DNA from 3 places in the Kineococcus sp. NPDC059986 genome. Region 3 is predicted to be linked to each of the others. Evidence: riboswitches for the same ligand, from Rfam matches in the RefSeq annotation. Region 3 holds a riboswitch; each other region holds the start of a gene.

Region 1 (5,366 bases), on a different contig from region 3:
GAGACCGTCATCGAGGTCACCACCCGCGCGACGTTCGTGGGGACCCCCACGACGGTCGCCGACCAGCTCGACGACTTCGTCCAGAACGACGGCTCGGACGGTTTCATCCTGCACCCTCCCGTGGTGCCGACCGGCCTCGACGAGTTCGTCGACACGGTGGTCCCGTTGCTCCAGGAACGGGGTTCGCTGCGCACGGAGTACACCGGGACGACGCTGCGGGAGAACCTCGGTCTGTCCCCGGCCCGGGCGGCGCAGCCGGCGTGAGCGTGGACCTGTCCGTCCTCGACCTCGCCCCCGAGAGCGAGCACGAGGGACTCGGGGCGGGCATCGGCGGCACCCTGGAACTGGCCCGGGCGGCGGACGACTGGGGCTACCGCGGGTTCTGGCTCGCCGAGCACCACCTGTCCCCCGGCGTCTCGAGCGCGACCCCCGCCGTACCGTCGTCACCCGGCTCGAGGCGTTGGCCCGGGTCACGGGGGCGGAGGAGGTCCTCGTGACGCCGGCGACGTACCGTGCCGCCGACCGGTTCCGCTCCTACGAACTGCTCGCGCAGGAGTGGCGCGGCCGGTCGACCGTGCACCCGCCCGAACCCGCCCGCGCGACCGCGTGAGCGGACCCCCGACCAGACGCAGGAGTGACGTGATCCAGACCCCCCTTCCCGAAGCCCCCCTCGTCGACGCCGAGACCGCCGGCCGCGCCGTCGCCGGAGGCGCCTTGTTCGTCGACGTCCGCAGCGACGCCGGCCGGGCCGCCCACGGTGAGCTGCCGCAGGCCGTCGTCGTCGCCAAGACCGAGGTCGGCCGCGCGTTCGCCGTCGGGGAGCCCGGCGCGCTGGAGCAGCTGACCGGCAAGGACCAGGAGATCGTCGTGATCTGCGGATCGCCCGCCGGCTCGGGCCCCGTCACCGCCGAGCTGCTCGCCGCGGGGTTCAGGGACGTCGTCCAGGTCGACGGCGGGTTCCCGGCGTGGAAGGCCGCCGGGCTCGCCACCGAGGAACCCGCGCAGGCCGGATGAGAACCACCACGGACGACCCCGTCTCGGCGGGCGTGCCCACGCTGACCGTCCGGTCGGCACGCCCCGACGAGCTCGACGCGGTCGGAGAGCTGACGGTGAGCGGGTTCTCGGTGGGCCCGTACCCGCCCGACGCCGGACGGGCGGCGCTCCTGCGTGACGCGGCAGGCCGGGCGCGGACCGCCGACGTCCGCGTCGCCGTCGAGGCCGACGGTGAGGGCGGGAACTGCTGGGCACCGCGACCCTGGCTGCCGGAGGCACCGAGCACGCCCGCTTCGCCGAACCCGACGAACTGGAGTTCCGCCTGCTGGCCGTCGCCCCCGCCGCCCGCCGCCGCGGGCTGGGCGCGCTGCTGCTCGAGGACGCCGTCGCGCAAGCGCGGGCCCGGGGGTTCGCCCGCGTGGTGCTGGACACCGGTGCCCGCAACGAGACCGCCCAACGGCTCTACCACCGGTCGGGTTTCACCCGCCTGCCCGAACGCGAGCACCGCCTGGGCCGCGGGGGTTCCCGGCTCGCCGTCTTCGGCCGGGACGTGGAGCCCGCTCCGGGGCTGCTGGTGCGGTTGGTCCGTCCCGAGGAGTTCGAGGCCGTCTGCCGGCTGGGCCTGGACGCCTACGCCGCCGACGGCGATCTCCCCGACGACGACGCCGGGCAGATCGCCGACGCCGCGACGCGGGCCCGCGAGGCGGAGCTGTGGGTGGCCGTCGACGCCGTCTCCGGCGAACTGCTCGGCACCATGACGCTCCCGCGTCCCGGGCGAGTCCTGAGCTCCCTGACGCTCGACGGCGAGCTCGACCTGCAGCTGCTGGCGACCGCGGTCCCCGCCCGTGGTCGCGGCGTCGGGACAGCGCTGGCCCGGCACGCCGTCGACGTGGCACGTCGGCGCGGACTGCAGCGGGTCGTCCTGAACTCCGGGCCGAGGACGACTGCGGCGCACTCCCTCTGCGCCACCCTCGGGTTCGCGCGACTGCCCGGACGGGAAACCCGCGTCGTCGCCGGTGGCACCCTGCTCGCCCTCGGTGTCGACGTCGTCCCAGTCCTCCACGGGCGCAACGCATCCCCGCGGACGACTCACTGATCTCCGGGCGTCCCGGACCCCCCGCCGCCCCGTCGCGCCGACGGGACGTCGTGGGGTGCTTGGAGAAACCCGACCCCGTGGGCTACCGTTGCACTGTCCATCCAGAGCGACCGAGAGACCTGGCTCGTCGACGTCGCAGCAACCCCCCGAACCATCGGGCGAGGGTGCTTCCGCCAGGACCGATGGGAGTCGCGAGATGAGTTCCTGCACCGCACCCGGGAGCCTGCTGGTCCGCCGGCGCCACGTCGACCTGGGTCGGCTGAGCTCGGCGGTCTGCGCGGGGGTCTGACCCCCGTCCGTCGCGGCCCCGCCCGCGGACGTCCCCTGCGCCGTTGCCGGCGCGGACCTCCGGAGCACCCCTGTGTCACGTCCCACCTCCTCCCTGCCCCGCACCCGTTCACTGGGAATCGTCGGCGCAGGGCCTCGAACTCTCGTCCTCCTGCAGCGTCTCGGTGCCCAGCACACCGCGACCGGTGACGGGTCCGTCCTCGACGTGCACGTGGTGGACCCGTACGACTCCGGCGCCGGCCGGGTGTGGCGCGAGGCCCAGGACCCGTTGCTGTGGATGAACTCGCGGGCCGCGGACATCAGCGTCCTGCCCGACGAGTCCGTCACCGGCCTCGCCGAACCCGTGCTGCGCGGGCCGTCGCTGGCCGGCTGGGTCCAGGAGAACCGCGCCGCCCTCGTGGTGGACGCGGACGCCACCGGCGACGACCTCCTGCGCGAAGAACTGCTGCGCCACGAGCCCGGGTCCTTCACCTCGCGTCGCCTCGCCAGCGGGTACTTCGCCGACGCGTGGGCCCGCACGCTCGCGCAGCTGCCCGCCGGGGTGCGGGTCCACCGGCACGCCCGGACCGTCCTGGACCTGACGGACGACCCCCTCGACGGCCGGCAGGTGCTGCACCTGGCCGGGCAGGAGGAGACCCTGAGGGTCGACGCGGTGCTGCTCGTGCAGGGGCACCTCGACGTCCGGCCCGGCCCCCGCGAACGACGCATCGCGACGTTCGCCCGCGCCCACGGCCTGGCCTACGTCCGCCCGGGCTACACCAGCGAGCAGGACCTCGACGTGCTGCGGCCGGGGTCGGACGTGGTCGTGGTCGGCATGGGTCTGGCCTTCGTCGACCTCGTGGTACGCCTCACCGAGGGCCGCGGCGGGCGGTTCACCGAAGGCCCGGACGGGTCGCTGGACTACCACCCCAGCGGGCGGGAACCCCGGCTGCACGCCGGCTCGCGACGCGGGGTGCCGTACCGCTCGAAGATCGGCTACGAGACCCCGCGGGACCTCGGACTGCCGCGCTACTACTCGTCGCAGACCGTCTCGGACCTGCACGGCGACGCCCCGCTCGACCTGCGGGCGGACCTCTGGCCGCTCATCGCCAAGGAACTGGCCGGGGCCCACTACCGCGAACTGTTCCGCAGCCACCCGGACCGCACCACGCTGGCGGCCACCGAGTTCGACGCCCGGTTCTCCCGCGCGGCCTGGGGTTCGGCCGAGGTCGACGACCTCGTCGAACGCGCCGTCCCCGACCCCGCCGACCGCTTCGACCCCGCCGAGCTGGACCGCCCCCTGGACGGGTGGTGGGGAACCTCGGGCGAGGAGGTCCACGAGCGCGTCCTGCAGCACCTCGAGGACGACCGGACCCGGCGGGCCGACGCGCGCCACTCCCCCGACGCCGCGGCCGTGGCGGCCCTGCTGTCCGCCTACGTCGTCACCGCCGGCCTGCACGCGGCCGGGCGGCTCAACGCCCGGTCCGCGGCCCTCGACGTCGACGGCTGGTGGCACGGCTTCTTCAGCTACGTCGCCAGTGGGCCGCCGCCGCACCGGTTGCGGCAGCTGGCCGCCCTCGCCCGCGCCGGTCTGCTGCGCTTCCTCGGGGCCGGGCTGAACGTCGTCGCCGATCCCGAGACGGGCTCGTTCACCGCGACGTCCGACAGCGGCCCCCACGAGGTGCGGGCGCAGGGGCTCGTCGAGGCTCGGCTGCCCGTCCCGGACCTGGAGTGGACCTCCGACGTGCTGCTGACGCGGTTGCGCGAACGGGGCGACGTCCGGGCCCACCAGGTCCTCGACGGCGAGACACGGCTGTCGAACGGCCGGCTCGTCGTGGACGCCCGGGCCCGGCTGGTCCGCGACGACGGCGCTCCGCACCCGCGGCGCTTCGCCACGGGGGCCTGGGTCTCGGGCGAGGGCGCCGCCGCGGCGTTCGCCCGGCCGGGCACGAACGCCGAGCTCTTCCGGCGCGGCGACCGGCTCGCCGCGGACCTGCTGCGGGCAGGGGCTCGCGCGGTGCACCAGGACCTGTCGGCCCGCAACACCACCCCGTCCGAACTCCCAGGAGACCGTCGATGAGCGAGACGACTCGCACCGGCACCGCCCCCAGCGCCCCGTTGGGGACCGAGAAACCCGTGGAGGCCGTCAAGGTCCTGCCCGCGCGCCACCCGTGGCGGTGGGTCGCGACCGCGGCCGTCGCGGTCGTCGCCGCGATGGCCGGCAACGCCCTCGTGACGAACCCCGCCTGGGAGTGGCCCACCGTCGGGCAGTTCCTGTTCTCCGCCACGATCCTGCAGTCCCTGTGGCTGACGGTGCAGCTGACGATCGTCGGCACCGCCATCGGTCTCGTGCTGGGCACCGTGCTCGCCCTCCTGCGGATGTCGAAGAACCCCCTGCTGCAGGGTGTGAGCTTCGCCTACATCAGCGTCTTCCGGTCGGTCCCGCTGATCCTGCAGCTCCTGTTCTGGTTCAACCTCGCGATCCTGTACAAGACCATCGGCTTCGGCGTCCCCTTCGGCCCGCAGTTCTGGACCTTCTCGACCCAGAACCTCATCGCCCCGCTGACCGCCGCGTTCCTCGGCCTGGGCCTGCACCAGGCCGCCTACTTCGCCGAGATCGTGCGCTCGGGGTTCCTGGCGATCGACCCGGGCCAGCGCGAAGCGGCGGCCGCGCTCGGGATCCCGCAGTTCCGGCAGTTCTGGCGCATCCAGCTGCCGCAGGCCCTGCGCATCATCGTGCCCACCACCGGGAACGAGGTCATCGGCCTGCTGAAGGGGACCTCGGTCGTCTACATCATGGCCTTGCCCGAGCTGTTCTACCAAGTGCAGGTCGTCTACAACCGCACCGGCCGGGTCATCCCGCTGCTGCTCGTGGCCGCGATCTGGTACTTCGTCCTCACCACCGTGCTGTCGGTCGTGCAGTGGTTCGTCGAGCGCCACTACGGCCGCGGCAGCGACCGCCACCAGGCGGAACTCCCGCTGCTGAAGCTCGCCCGCACCGTGCTGGCCG
Region 2 (5,366 bases), on a different contig from region 3:
GAGGATGGCGCGCTTGCGGCCGGCCTCGCGGCCCTCGCGGCGGCGCTGCTTCTTGGCCTCGAGCCGGGTCGAGCCGCGCAGCGCGGTGATCTCGTCCTCGCCCGTGCCAGGAGTGCTCGCGGCGGCCGTGCTGCGCGGACGGCGCGGTTCGCGGACGCGGGTGACGGTGTTCGGCGGGTCGTCGCCGGCGACGTCCTCGGACTCGCCGGAGCCCCCGCGACGGCGACGACGGCGACGGCGGCGCGAGGAGCCGGACTGCTCGTCGCCGTCCTCGGAGCCTTCGGCCGCGTCGTCGGAGTCCTCGTCGTCCTCGGCGGAGCCGCCGTCGGTGGTGGAGTCCTCGGCGTCCGGGTCGTCGCGCTCGTCCCCGCCGTCGCGGCCGCGGCTGCGACGGCCGCGGCCCCCGCGGCGACGACGACGGCGCGGTGCGCCACCGTCCTCGTCGCGCGTGTCGTCGTCGTCCTCGTCGGACTCGTCGTCCTCGTTCTGGTCCTCGGCGTCCTCGTCGTCGTCCGCCTCGTCGGCGTCCTCGGTCTGCGGGCGGCGCACACCACGGGAACGACGCAGGTCGCGCAGGCTGTCGAGCACCTCGTCGTCGCGCGAGCGCACGTCGTGGGTGGTGTCCTCGAGGTCGTCGACCTCGTCGACCTGGTCGCCGTGCTCGTCCGCACGGGCCGCGGGCGGCGGGCCCGCGGGGGCGGAGGCGCGACGGCGACGCGAGGGGGTCTCGGCGTCCGGGGCCTGGAAGAAGAGAGCCGTCGCGCGGGCCGCGGCGTCGGTGGTCCGCTCGGGGGTGGTCTCGGCGACCGCGTCCCGGCGGCGGGCGCCGCGGGCGAAGCCGGCCGCGCGCACCAGGACCGGGTCGTCCATGAGGTCGGAGGGCTCGGTCGGCGCCTCCGCGGGGGTCTCGACCGGGGCGTCGACGGGGGCCTCGAGGGGGGCCTCGACGGGGGCTTCCTCCACGGGCGCGTCGGCGGCGGCCGCGACGACCGGCTCCACGGCGGGTTCCGCGGCGGGGGTCTCCACGGGGGCCGGCGTGCCGGCCGACTTGCGCGCACGACGCCGACGCGGGGGCGCGGTGACCTCCACCGGGACGTCCTCGGCGGGGGTGTCGGCAGGGGCGGCGACGGCACCGGTCTCCGCGACTGCCGGGATCTCCGCGACTGCCGGGGTCTCCGCGACTGCCGGGGTCTCCGCGACTGCCGGGGTCTCGGTGCGCGCTTCGGCGGCGGGCGTCTCGGGCGCCGCGACCTTGCGGACGGCGCGGCGGGCCCGTCGCCGCGGGGCGGGAGCCTCCGCGTCCGGGGTCACCTCGGGGGTCGCCTCGGGCGCGGGCTCGCTGGCGACGTCCGGGGTGACCGGGGTCTCCGCCACGGGGGCGGCGACCGCTGCGCCGTCACTGGTGTTCTCGGCGGTGGTCTCGTCGGTGGTCGCGTCCACGTGGGCGGGCGGACCGGCCGGCCTGCTCGCGGCGCGACGGCGGCGGGGCCGCGTCGCCCCGGTGCCCGTCGCGGACGCGGTCGTCGCGCCGTCGGTCGTCGTGTTCTCGTCGGGTGTGCTGGTCACGGGTGTGCTCCGCTTCGCCCGCAGCTTCCGCGCCACCGGTCGTCCCCCGCGGACGCTCGGGCGTCCTTGTCGGAATCGCCGGGCGGGTCGACCCGCACCCGACGGAAGTCCTGGTGCACCGGAGGGGTCGCGCGACGCGTGCTCCCCCCGGAGCCGCCGGCGGTCGTCGTCAGGGGAACGGGCCGGGGCGCCAGCGAGGTCCTTCCACCAGACCGCGGCGCTGCCCGGGACCCACGCACCAGGCGACGGTCTCGACGGCGGGCCGCCCGCCCGGTGTCGGGGAACGCGCGACCGTCTTCAGTGTGGCACAGCCCGGTGCCGCACAGCCCGCCCGCCGTGACCCTGCGCACTCGCGCCCACCGCCGGCGCCTCTCGGAACGTTCCCGGAAGGGCAGGGGGTCCGCTACGCTGCGACCAACACCATCCAGAGTGGCCGAGAGTCCTGGCTCGACGACGCCACAGCAACCACCGCGTGAGCGGCAGGTGCTCCCGCCAGGGACGATGGAGGACTCGCGATGCACAGCCGTACCCGTCTGACCCGGCGTTACCACGTCGACCTCGCGCGCACGGCCTCGATGGTCTGTCGCCCGGGCTCCTCGGCGCACCAGGGGACGTCAGCCGCAGCCTGACCGGCCGCCGCACGTCCCCGGGGCCATCGCCCCGCCCTCCCCGCACCGCACGAGCGCGCCGTTCCGCGCGCACCCCCCGACGGACGTCCCGTCCGCCTACCCCCGGAGCACCGCCATGTCCGCGCCCCGTCGCACCCCCCTGCCCCAGCCCGCCCCGTCGGCCGCCGCCCGCCTCGTCGCCAGCCGCCGCCGCATCCTGTCCGGCGCCCTCGGGGTCGGCGCCCTGGCCGCCACCGGCACCCTCGCGGCCTGCGGCGAGGGGTCCGCCGCGTCGGGTCTGGCCGCGCAGAAGGCCGTCGACCTCAAGGGCGCGACGCTCAAGCTCATGGTCAACCAGCCGCACGTGCTGGCCTTCACGGACCTGCTCGGGAAGAAGTTCGCCGACGAGTTCGGCGGCAAGCTCGATGTCACGGCCGTCCCCTACGACCAGCTGACGAGCAAGCAGATCCTCGACGTGCAGGGCGGCGACGGCGAGTTCGACGTCTTCGACTACTTCTACTTCGGCCTGGGCGAGCTGGTGAACGCCGACGCCCTCGTCGACCTCACCGAGTGGATCGGCGCCAACGGCGAGATCGGCACGGACGACTTCCTCCCGTCGATCTACGACCCGTACACGCTCATCGACGGCAAGCGGTACGGCCTGCCCTTCGACGGCGACACCCACGTCCTCTACTACAACGCCGAGGTCTTCGAGCGGTACGGCGTGGAGCCGCCGAAGACCTGGGACGAGTACGACGCGGCCGCCGAGAAGATCACCAAGGACTCCGGCGGCGCGGTCTACGGCGCCATCGTCGAGGGGCAGCAGGTCCCGATGATCCTGGGCTGCTCCTTCATCAACCGTCTCGCGGGCTACGGCGGGACGCTCGTGGACTCCGACGGCAAGCCCGCCTTCGCGGGCGAGGAGGGCCTCGCGGCGCTGCAGCACCTCATCGACGTCTCCCCCTCCGCCCTGCCGACGCCGCTGCAGACGGGCTTCGACCAGGCCAACTCGGCCTTCCTGTCCGGGCAGGGCGCCATGCTCGACACCTGGACCGACCTCGGCCTCAAGGCGCAGGACCCGTCGAGCTCGAAGATCGTCGACAAGTGGGGCGTCGTCACGCTGCCGGTCGGCGGGAAGAACACGACGCCGCGCACGGCCCTCGACGCGGGCTTCGGCCTCGGGGTGTCGAGCGCCTCGAAGCAGCAGGACAAGGCGGCGGCCTTCGTGGAGTGGGCGACGAACAAGGAGAACAACCTCCTGCTCGCCTCGACCGCCGGTTCGGGCATCGACCCGGCCCGCAAGTCGGTGCTCGACGCGGACTCGTACGCGCAGGCGGCCGGCAAGGCCACCGACGTCATCCGCGAGGGCCTGGACGGCACGCCGCTGGCGTGGCCGAGCCGGCAGGGCGCCCCGAAGGCGCTGCAGGACCTCGTCGACCAGCTGGCGCTCGCGATCCAGGGGCAGACGCCGCCGCAGGCCGCGCTCGACAAGGCCGCGGAGAGCTGGGAGAAGGAACTCGGATGACGCAGCTCGACGAACAGCGCGGGGAACGGACGCGGGCCGGGGTCCCGAGGCCCCGCCGCGGATCCGCTCCCGGAGGCCGGCGGGCGGTCCCCGGCCGGCACCGGCCCGGGCACGTCTCGACCTGGCTGGCGGCGCCCAGCCTGGCCGGGCTCGCCCTCATGCTCGTCTACCCCACGCTGTTCGTCGTCGCGCTGGCGGTGACGAAGTCCTCGCTGGCCCGACCGCTGCAGCGGTTCACCGGGACGGAGAACTTCGTGGACGCGTGGGGGTCCCTCGCGTTCGCCGGCTCCCTGGTCCGGTCGGTCGTGTTCGCCGTCGTCGCCGCCCTCGCGGCCACGCTGATCGGCGTGCTGCTGGCCCTGCTGCTGCACGCCCGCGGGACGCGCTTCGGCGTCGTCGGGACGGTCCTCCTGCTACCGCTCGTCACCCCGCCCGTCATGGTCGGGGTGGCGTGGAAGCTCATGCTCGCCCCCGTCGGCGGCGCGTTCGGCGGGTTGTTCTCCGCCCTGGGGTTCCCCGGGGCGAACCCGTTGGGCGACAGCGTGGGTGCGTTCGGCGCCCTCGTCGTCATGCACGTCTGGCAGTGGACCCCGCTCGTCACGCTGCTCGTGTTCGCGGCACTGCTCGGGGTTCCCGAGGAACTGCGCGAAGCGGCCGCCCTCGACGGGGCCGGCGCGTTCCGGTCGTTCACGAACGTCGTGTGGCCCGTCGTCGCGCCGAACGTGTTCTCGGTGCTCCTGCTCGAACTCGTCATCGGGCTCAAGGTGTTCGACCTCGTGACGGTCGTGACCCAGGGCGGGCCGGGCGTCTCCACCATCGTCTCCAGCTTCGAGATCTTCAGGACGGGCATGCGCGGCAGCTACGAGATCGGCACGGCGGCGGCGGAGACCCTCGTCTTCGGCCTCGTCGTGGGTGTCCTGACCACCGTCGTCACGCTGCTGCGGGCGCGCGCCGTGAAGGCCGACCAGTGAGCGCGACGACGGTTCCGAGCGCCCGGCGTGCGACGACCCCGGCGGCGACGTTGCGCCGCGGGGGGATCCGCGTCGTCCTCGCGGTCGTCGCGTTCGTGGCGCTGCTGCCGCTGCTGTTCCTCGTCTCGCTGTCGCTGCGCAGCGTCGACGACATCGCCAACGGCGGCTGGCTTCCCAGCGTCTTCGTGTGGTCGAACTTCTCGAAGGCGTTCTCGACGGTCCCGCTGTCGACGATGCTCGCGAACTCCTGGGTCGTCGCCGTCGGCGCGACGGTGCTGACCTCGCTCGTGGCGGTCCCCGCCGCGTACGTCACGGCCCGCGCCGGGGTGCGCGGGGAACGGCTGCAGACGGTGCTGCTCGCGAGCTACTGCGCGCCGCCGATCGTCGCCGTGCTGCCCCTGTACTACCTGCTCAAGCAGGCGGACCTGACGAACACCGCCATCGGGCTCGTCCTGGTCAACGGCCTGGCGAACGTGCCCGTCGCCGTCTGGCTGCTGGACGGTTTCGTCCGGCGCATCCCGGTGGAGATCGAGGAGGCCGGCTGGGTGGACGGGCTGTCGACCACCGGCGGCCTCGTGCGCCTCGTGCTGCCGCTGCTCGCCCCGGGCCTGGTGGCCGCGCTGCTCATCTGCCTGTTCCTGTCGTACAACGAGTTCCTCTTCGCCGTGTCGTTCTCCCAGAGCACCGACAGCCAGA
Region 3 (5,366 bases):
GCGTTCGGCCCGGCCGGTCTCGTCGTCGGGTACTCCTCCGAGGACGAGCTGCGCGCCGTCCTCGACGCCCTCCCGGGGCAGTTGACGGGGTCGGTCCACGCCGGCGCGGACGACCCGCTCGCCGTCGAGGTCGCGGGGTTGCTCGCCGAGCACGTGGGGCGGGTGGTCTGGAACGACTGGCCGACCGGCGTCACCGTCGCGGCCGCCCAGCAGCACGGCGGCCCCTGGCCGGCCACGACGACGCCGACGACGACGTCCGTCGGGACCGCGGCGATCTCCCGGTGGCAGCGCCCCGTGGCGTTCCAGGGCTTCCCGGCCGCCGCCCTGCCCGACGAGCTGAAGGACTGAACCCCGTGACCGAGCAGCAGCACGTAGTCCAGCACGTGGTCGTGATCGGCGCGACGGGACACATCGGCAGTTACCTCGTGCCGCGGCTGGTCCGCGCCGGCCACCGCGTGAGCGCGGTGTCCCGCGGCAGCCGCGAGCCCTACCACCCCGACCCCGCCTGGGAGCAGGTCGAGACGGTCGTCGCGGACCGGGAGGCGGAGGCCGCTGCCGGGACGTTCGGCGCGCGCATCGCGGCCCTGCGGCCCGACGTCGTCGTCGACCTCGTCTGCTTCACCCTCGAGCAGGCCCGCGAACTCGTCGAGGCCCTGCGGCCGACGGGGGCGTTCCACGCCCACTGCGGCACGATCTGGGTCCACGGCCGCGCGACGGTCTCGCCCCTGCGCGAGGACGACCCCAAGGAACCCTTCGGGCCGTACGGCACGCAGAAGGCCGCGATCGAGGAGTTCCTGCACGCCGAGACGAGGTCGGGCGGGCTGCGCAGCACCGTCGTCCACCCGGGCCACATCAGCGGTCCCGGCTGGCCGGTCATCACCCCGCTCGGGAACCTGGACCCCGGCGTGTGGGAGGCCCTGTCGAGCGGCGGGGAACTCCTCGTGCCCGGGTTGGGGCTGGAGACGATGCACCACGTGCACGCCGACGACGTGGCGCAGGTGTTCGAGCTGGCGATCGCCCGGCCCGAGGTGTCCGTGGGCCAGAGCTTCCACGCCGTGTCCGACCGCGCCCTGACCGTCCGGGGGTTCGCCCAGGCCGCCGCCGGGTGGTGGGGCCGGGAGGCGAACCTGCGGCACGTGTCGTGGGAGGAGTTCCGGGCCGCGGCCGGGGAGCACGCCGAGGCGAGCTGGGACCACCTGTCCCGCAGCCACTCCGCGAGCACGGAGAAGGGCCGGGAACTCCTGGGGTACTCCCCCGGCACGTCGCTGGACGCGGCGCGGGCCGCCGTCGAGGCGATGGGGTTGCTGCCCCGCTCCTGACGGAGGTGCCCCTCGGGCCCGGGGACCCCGGGCCCGAGGGGGTGCCTCAGGACCGGACCGGCTCCGGAACCCGTTCCAGTTCGCCCAGGGTCATCCCCCGCGCCTCGGTCCCGCGGACCCACCAGACGCCACCCGCGGCGGCACCGATCAGCCAGAACGCGGCGAGCAGGACGAACATCGACGTCACGGAGAACGCCACGGCGACCTCCGCCAGCAGGACCTGACCCACGATGGCACCGGTCCGTCCCACGCCGACCGAGGCGCCGACCCCGGTGGCCCGCAGGTGCGTGGGGAACTGCTCGGAGAACGTCGGGTAGGCCGACACCCAGGCGCAGGTCGCGAAGAACGCCGCGACGGTGAACGCCACGAGGACCAACGGCCGCGAACCCGTCGAGGCCGCCGCCGCGCACCCGAGCATGCTCAGGGACGCCCCGGTGTAGGCGGCGACGACGGAGGGCCGGCGACCGAGGAGGTCGAGCGACCAGGCGATGAGCACCCCGCCCGCCAGCGCGCCGACGTTCGCGACGAGGAAGTACCAGGGCAGGGCGGCGTCCGAGATCGGCACGGCGCCCGACGCCGAGGAGAACACGAAGACGCTCATGGCCGTGAACAGGCCGTAGTACCCGGCGGCCTCGGAGAAGTCGAGGGCCATCCCGAGGAACAGCTTGCCGCGGTGGTGGGTCCAGAGTTCCCCCAGCGCGCTGCCGCCCCGCGCGGGCGACGGCGGCAGGACGTACCCCTGCGCACTGGCCTGGCCCGTGATCTCCTCCACCACCGCGTCGGCCTCGTCCAGCCGCCCCCGCGCGGCCAGCCAGCGCGGCGATTCGGGGACCAGCCGCCGGGCGAGCAGCCCGTACACCGCGCTGACGACCCCGAACAGCAGGGTGTAGCGCCAGCTCAGCCCGAAGGCGGAGACGACGAGGATGGAGACCAGGGAGGAGAGGATCCCGCCGAGGGCCCAGAACGTCATCACCAGGCCGTTGCTCCGCCCGCGGTTCCGGGCGGGGGTGAACTCCGAGATGGCCGAGGTGATCGCGGAGTACTCACCGCCGACACCGAGGGCGGTGACGAACCGGAACACCATGAAGACCTCGTAGCTGGGGGCCGCCGAACTGGCCACCGCGGCGAGGGAGTAGACGAGCAACGTCACGACGAAGAGGCGTTTGCGCCCGACCTTGTCGGCCAGCCACCCGAAACCCACGGCACCCAGGGCGATGCCCAGGAACCACACCACGTTGATGACGACGGCCTGTTCGGCGCCCAGGCCGAACTCGGCCTGGATCCCCGGGATGACCGATCCGATGATCTGCACCTCGAACGCGTCGAGCATCCAGCCGATGCCGAGCGCGGTGGCGATGCGGGTGTGCGCGGGTCTCCAGCGCGAGTGGTCGAGTCGAGCAGCCATGGCGTGTCCTCAGGTCGCGGTCGCACGGCGTCGACGTCGCGCAGGACCCCCGGAGGCCGTCCTTACCCGTGCGTCGAGCACCAGGTCAGGTCGTCACCCGGGGCACCCCACGACGAGGAGGGTTGCCGTCCAGCGAGCCGGGGCTTCGCGCTGGAACTCGTGACCGGCGCTGAACCTAGCCAGGAGCCTCGCTGCGTGTCAACGGAACCTCGGTCCCGCAACACCGCCCGCCCCGCCGACGGCTGCGGGGAACGCTCTCCCGCAGCCGCTCCCTCGTCAGCTGCGCGTGGCGGTGGGGGAACTCGTCGCCGAACTCGTGGGAGAACTCGTGGCGGAACTCGTCGGGGAACTCGTGGGACGGTCGTCCTCGCGTTCGACCGTCACCCGCGTCGCGGTGAAGGATCCGTCGGCGGCGCGCGTGACCTGGGCGTTGACGTGCCCCCCGGGCCGCAGGGCGGCCGCGGTCACGACGGCGCCGTCCTGGCGCAGGACCGTCGTCGGGGTCAGGGCGACGACGACGTCCTGGTCGCGCAGAGCCTTCTCCCGGCCACCGTGCACCGTGACGGTGATGCGGTTCGCCGCGGGGTCCACGGCGGCGAGGGTTCCGGCGACGACGAGCTTGGGGGCCCGCACCGCGCGGGTGACGGTGGGCCGGGGGGCCGGGCGCTCCGTGGGCCGTGCCGTGGGGGTGCCCGTCGCGGTCGGCGTTGCCGTCGCCGTCGACGTCGACGTGGGTTCCGGTCCACCGGGGCGGGACGCGAAGGCGCTGCCCGCGGTGGGCAGCGCCACGCTGGCCGCCAGCGCGAGGGAGAGGGTGAGCGTGGTCGCGCGGCGGGTCATGGTTCCTCCTGGATCACCGGGCCCCCGCAGTCAGGGGCCCGGTGGTGGTTCGGCGGGCGCACCGCCGGACCGGAGGGGTGCTCACCCGGGTGGCCCAGACCGGCGCGACGCCGCCTACCCCGGACGTCCCGCGGGGAGCCCGTCGCGCGCCGCGTCCCGGACCGGGTGGACGACGCACCGGTTCTTGCCGGCCTTCTTCGCGGCGTACATCGCGGCGTCGGCGTCCTGCAGGAGTCGATCGGCACCGGTGCCGGCCTCGGAGAGGCGGATGCCGATCGAGGCACCGATGCGGACGGTGCCTGCGGTCAGCGGGACGGGTCGGCCGAGGACCGCGAGGATGCGGTCGCCCACCGCCTGGAGGTCGTCGACCGACGCCGCTTCGGGACACACCACGGCGAACTCGTCGCCGCCGAGCCGGGCCACGGTGTCCCCCGGCCGGACGCAGTGCCGCAGCAGCTCGGCGACGTGCTGCAGGAGTTCGTCCCCGGCGGCGTGACCGGCGGTGTCGTTGACCGCCTTGAACCCGTCGAGGTCCACGAACAGGACCCCCACACCCGCACCGGTGCGCCGCGGTCCCGCGAGCGCGCCCTCGAGCCGGTCGCGGAAGAGGCTGCGGTTCGGCAGCCCCGTCAGACCGTCGTGCAGGGCCTGGTGCTCGAGCTCCTGCTCCGCCGTGCGGCGCGCGGTGACGTCCTCGACGAGGCACATCAGGTAGGGCTGCGCCCCACCCGAGGGCCGGACGACGACGGCCGACAGCGAACCCCACCGCGTGGACCCGTCCGCGTGCAGGAACCGCCGCTCGCACCGGACCTCCTCGGTCGTCACCGCCTCGAACGTCCGGCGGCACTCCTCCACGTCGTCGGGGTGGACGAGGTCGAGGATCTCCCGTTCGAGGAGCGCCTCCTCCCCGAACCCCGTGAACTCGACGAGGGCACGGTTCACCCGCAGGAGCCGTCCACGCGGCTGACCACCTCCGAGGGCCACCATCACCATGCCGACGGGGGCGGTGTCGAAGCCGAGGCGGAAAACCTGCTCGGAGTCGGCGAGGCGTTCCTGCGCCGCGATGCGCTCCGTCAGGTCGGTGGCGACCCCGATGAAACCCGTGAGTTCCCCGGCCTCGTCCCGCATCGCGGTCACCGTCAGGACGACCTGCAGCGCCCGGCCGTCCCGGGTGCGGTAGGTCCACTGCCGGGTCTCGTGCCGTTCCCGCCGGGCGTGGTGCACGAACACCTCGAACCCCGGGGCGACGCCGAGTTCCGCGGCGCGAGCGGCCACCTCGTCCGGATCGTGGAACCGATCCGGCGTCGCGCCCAGCACCTCCTCCGGCCTCCAGCCGAGCATCCGGTGCGCGCCGTCGTTGAAGACCGTGACCCGCCCCTGCGGGTCCGTTCCGACGATCGACTGCTCGGTCGCGGCGTCGAGGACGCCCTCGAACAGGTCCCTGGCGCGCCGCACGTCGGCCGCGGCCCGGCGGACGTGGGTGACGTCGTGGTAGGCCGCGACCACACCGCCGCTCCACGGCACCCCCGGCAGTTCCACGAGGGGGTGGGCGCTCACGCTGAGCGTGAGCCCCTGCGGGTGGCGCAGGCTCTTCACGACGAGGTCGACGGCGTCGACGCGCTCACCTCCGAGCGCGCGCACGACGGGCAACCGGTCGGCGGGGACGGGGTCGCCGTCGACGTCGAAGAACCCGAAGTGGTCCCGCCAGGCCGCCATCGTGGCGTCGTCCGGGGAGACGCCGAGCAGCCCCTCCGCCGCGCGGTTGCGCAGCACCGCGGTGCCCGCCCGGTCGAACACCGACA

The links. Region 3 has a riboswitch for S-adenosylmethionine ahead of AB0637_RS06095 (MFS transporter). Riboswitches for the same ligand answer to the same signal wherever they lie in the genome.
Region 1: linked by a shared signal. The riboswitch ahead of AB0637_RS10115 (putative leader peptide) and the one ahead of AB0637_RS06095 (MFS transporter) in region 3 are both predicted to bind S-adenosylmethionine.
Region 2: linked by a shared signal. The riboswitch ahead of AB0637_RS07525 (sugar ABC transporter substrate-binding protein) and the one ahead of AB0637_RS06095 (MFS transporter) in region 3 are both predicted to bind S-adenosylmethionine.

What each region holds. Positions count from the first base shown of each region.
Region 1 covers NZ_JBFBND010000010.1:106,702-112,067, reverse strand. Annotated here, with positions in the region: gene AB0637_RS10135 (NtaA/DmoA family FMN-dependent monooxygenase) at 1-264, shown strand, start outside; gene AB0637_RS10130 (hypothetical protein) at 261-497, shown strand; gene AB0637_RS10125 (rhodanese-like domain-containing protein) at 640-1,014, shown strand; gene AB0637_RS10120 (GNAT family N-acetyltransferase) at 1,238-2,089, shown strand; SAM riboswitch class I at 2,184-2,278, shown strand; gene AB0637_RS10115 (putative leader peptide) at 2,286-2,378, shown strand; gene AB0637_RS10110 (FAD/NAD(P)-binding protein) at 2,451-4,436, shown strand; gene AB0637_RS10105 (amino acid ABC transporter permease) at 4,433-5,366, shown strand, end outside.
Region 2 covers NZ_JBFBND010000007.1:47,680-53,045, forward strand. Annotated here, with positions in the region: gene AB0637_RS07520 (Rne/Rng family ribonuclease) at 1-1,566, opposite strand, end outside; SAM riboswitch class I at 1,984-2,074, shown strand; gene AB0637_RS07525 (sugar ABC transporter substrate-binding protein) at 2,311-3,699, shown strand; gene AB0637_RS07530 (sugar ABC transporter permease) at 3,696-4,670, shown strand; gene AB0637_RS07535 (carbohydrate ABC transporter permease) at 4,667-5,366, shown strand, end outside.
Region 3 covers NZ_JBFBND010000005.1:71,498-76,863, forward strand. Annotated here, with positions in the region: gene AB0637_RS06085 (aldehyde dehydrogenase (NADP(+))) at 1-348, shown strand, start outside; gene AB0637_RS06090 (NAD-dependent epimerase/dehydratase family protein) at 354-1,319, shown strand; gene AB0637_RS06095 (MFS transporter) at 1,366-2,724, opposite strand; SAM riboswitch class IV at 2,778-2,889, opposite strand; gene AB0637_RS06100 (hypothetical protein) at 3,001-3,564, opposite strand; gene AB0637_RS06105 (diguanylate cyclase) at 3,679-5,366, opposite strand, start outside.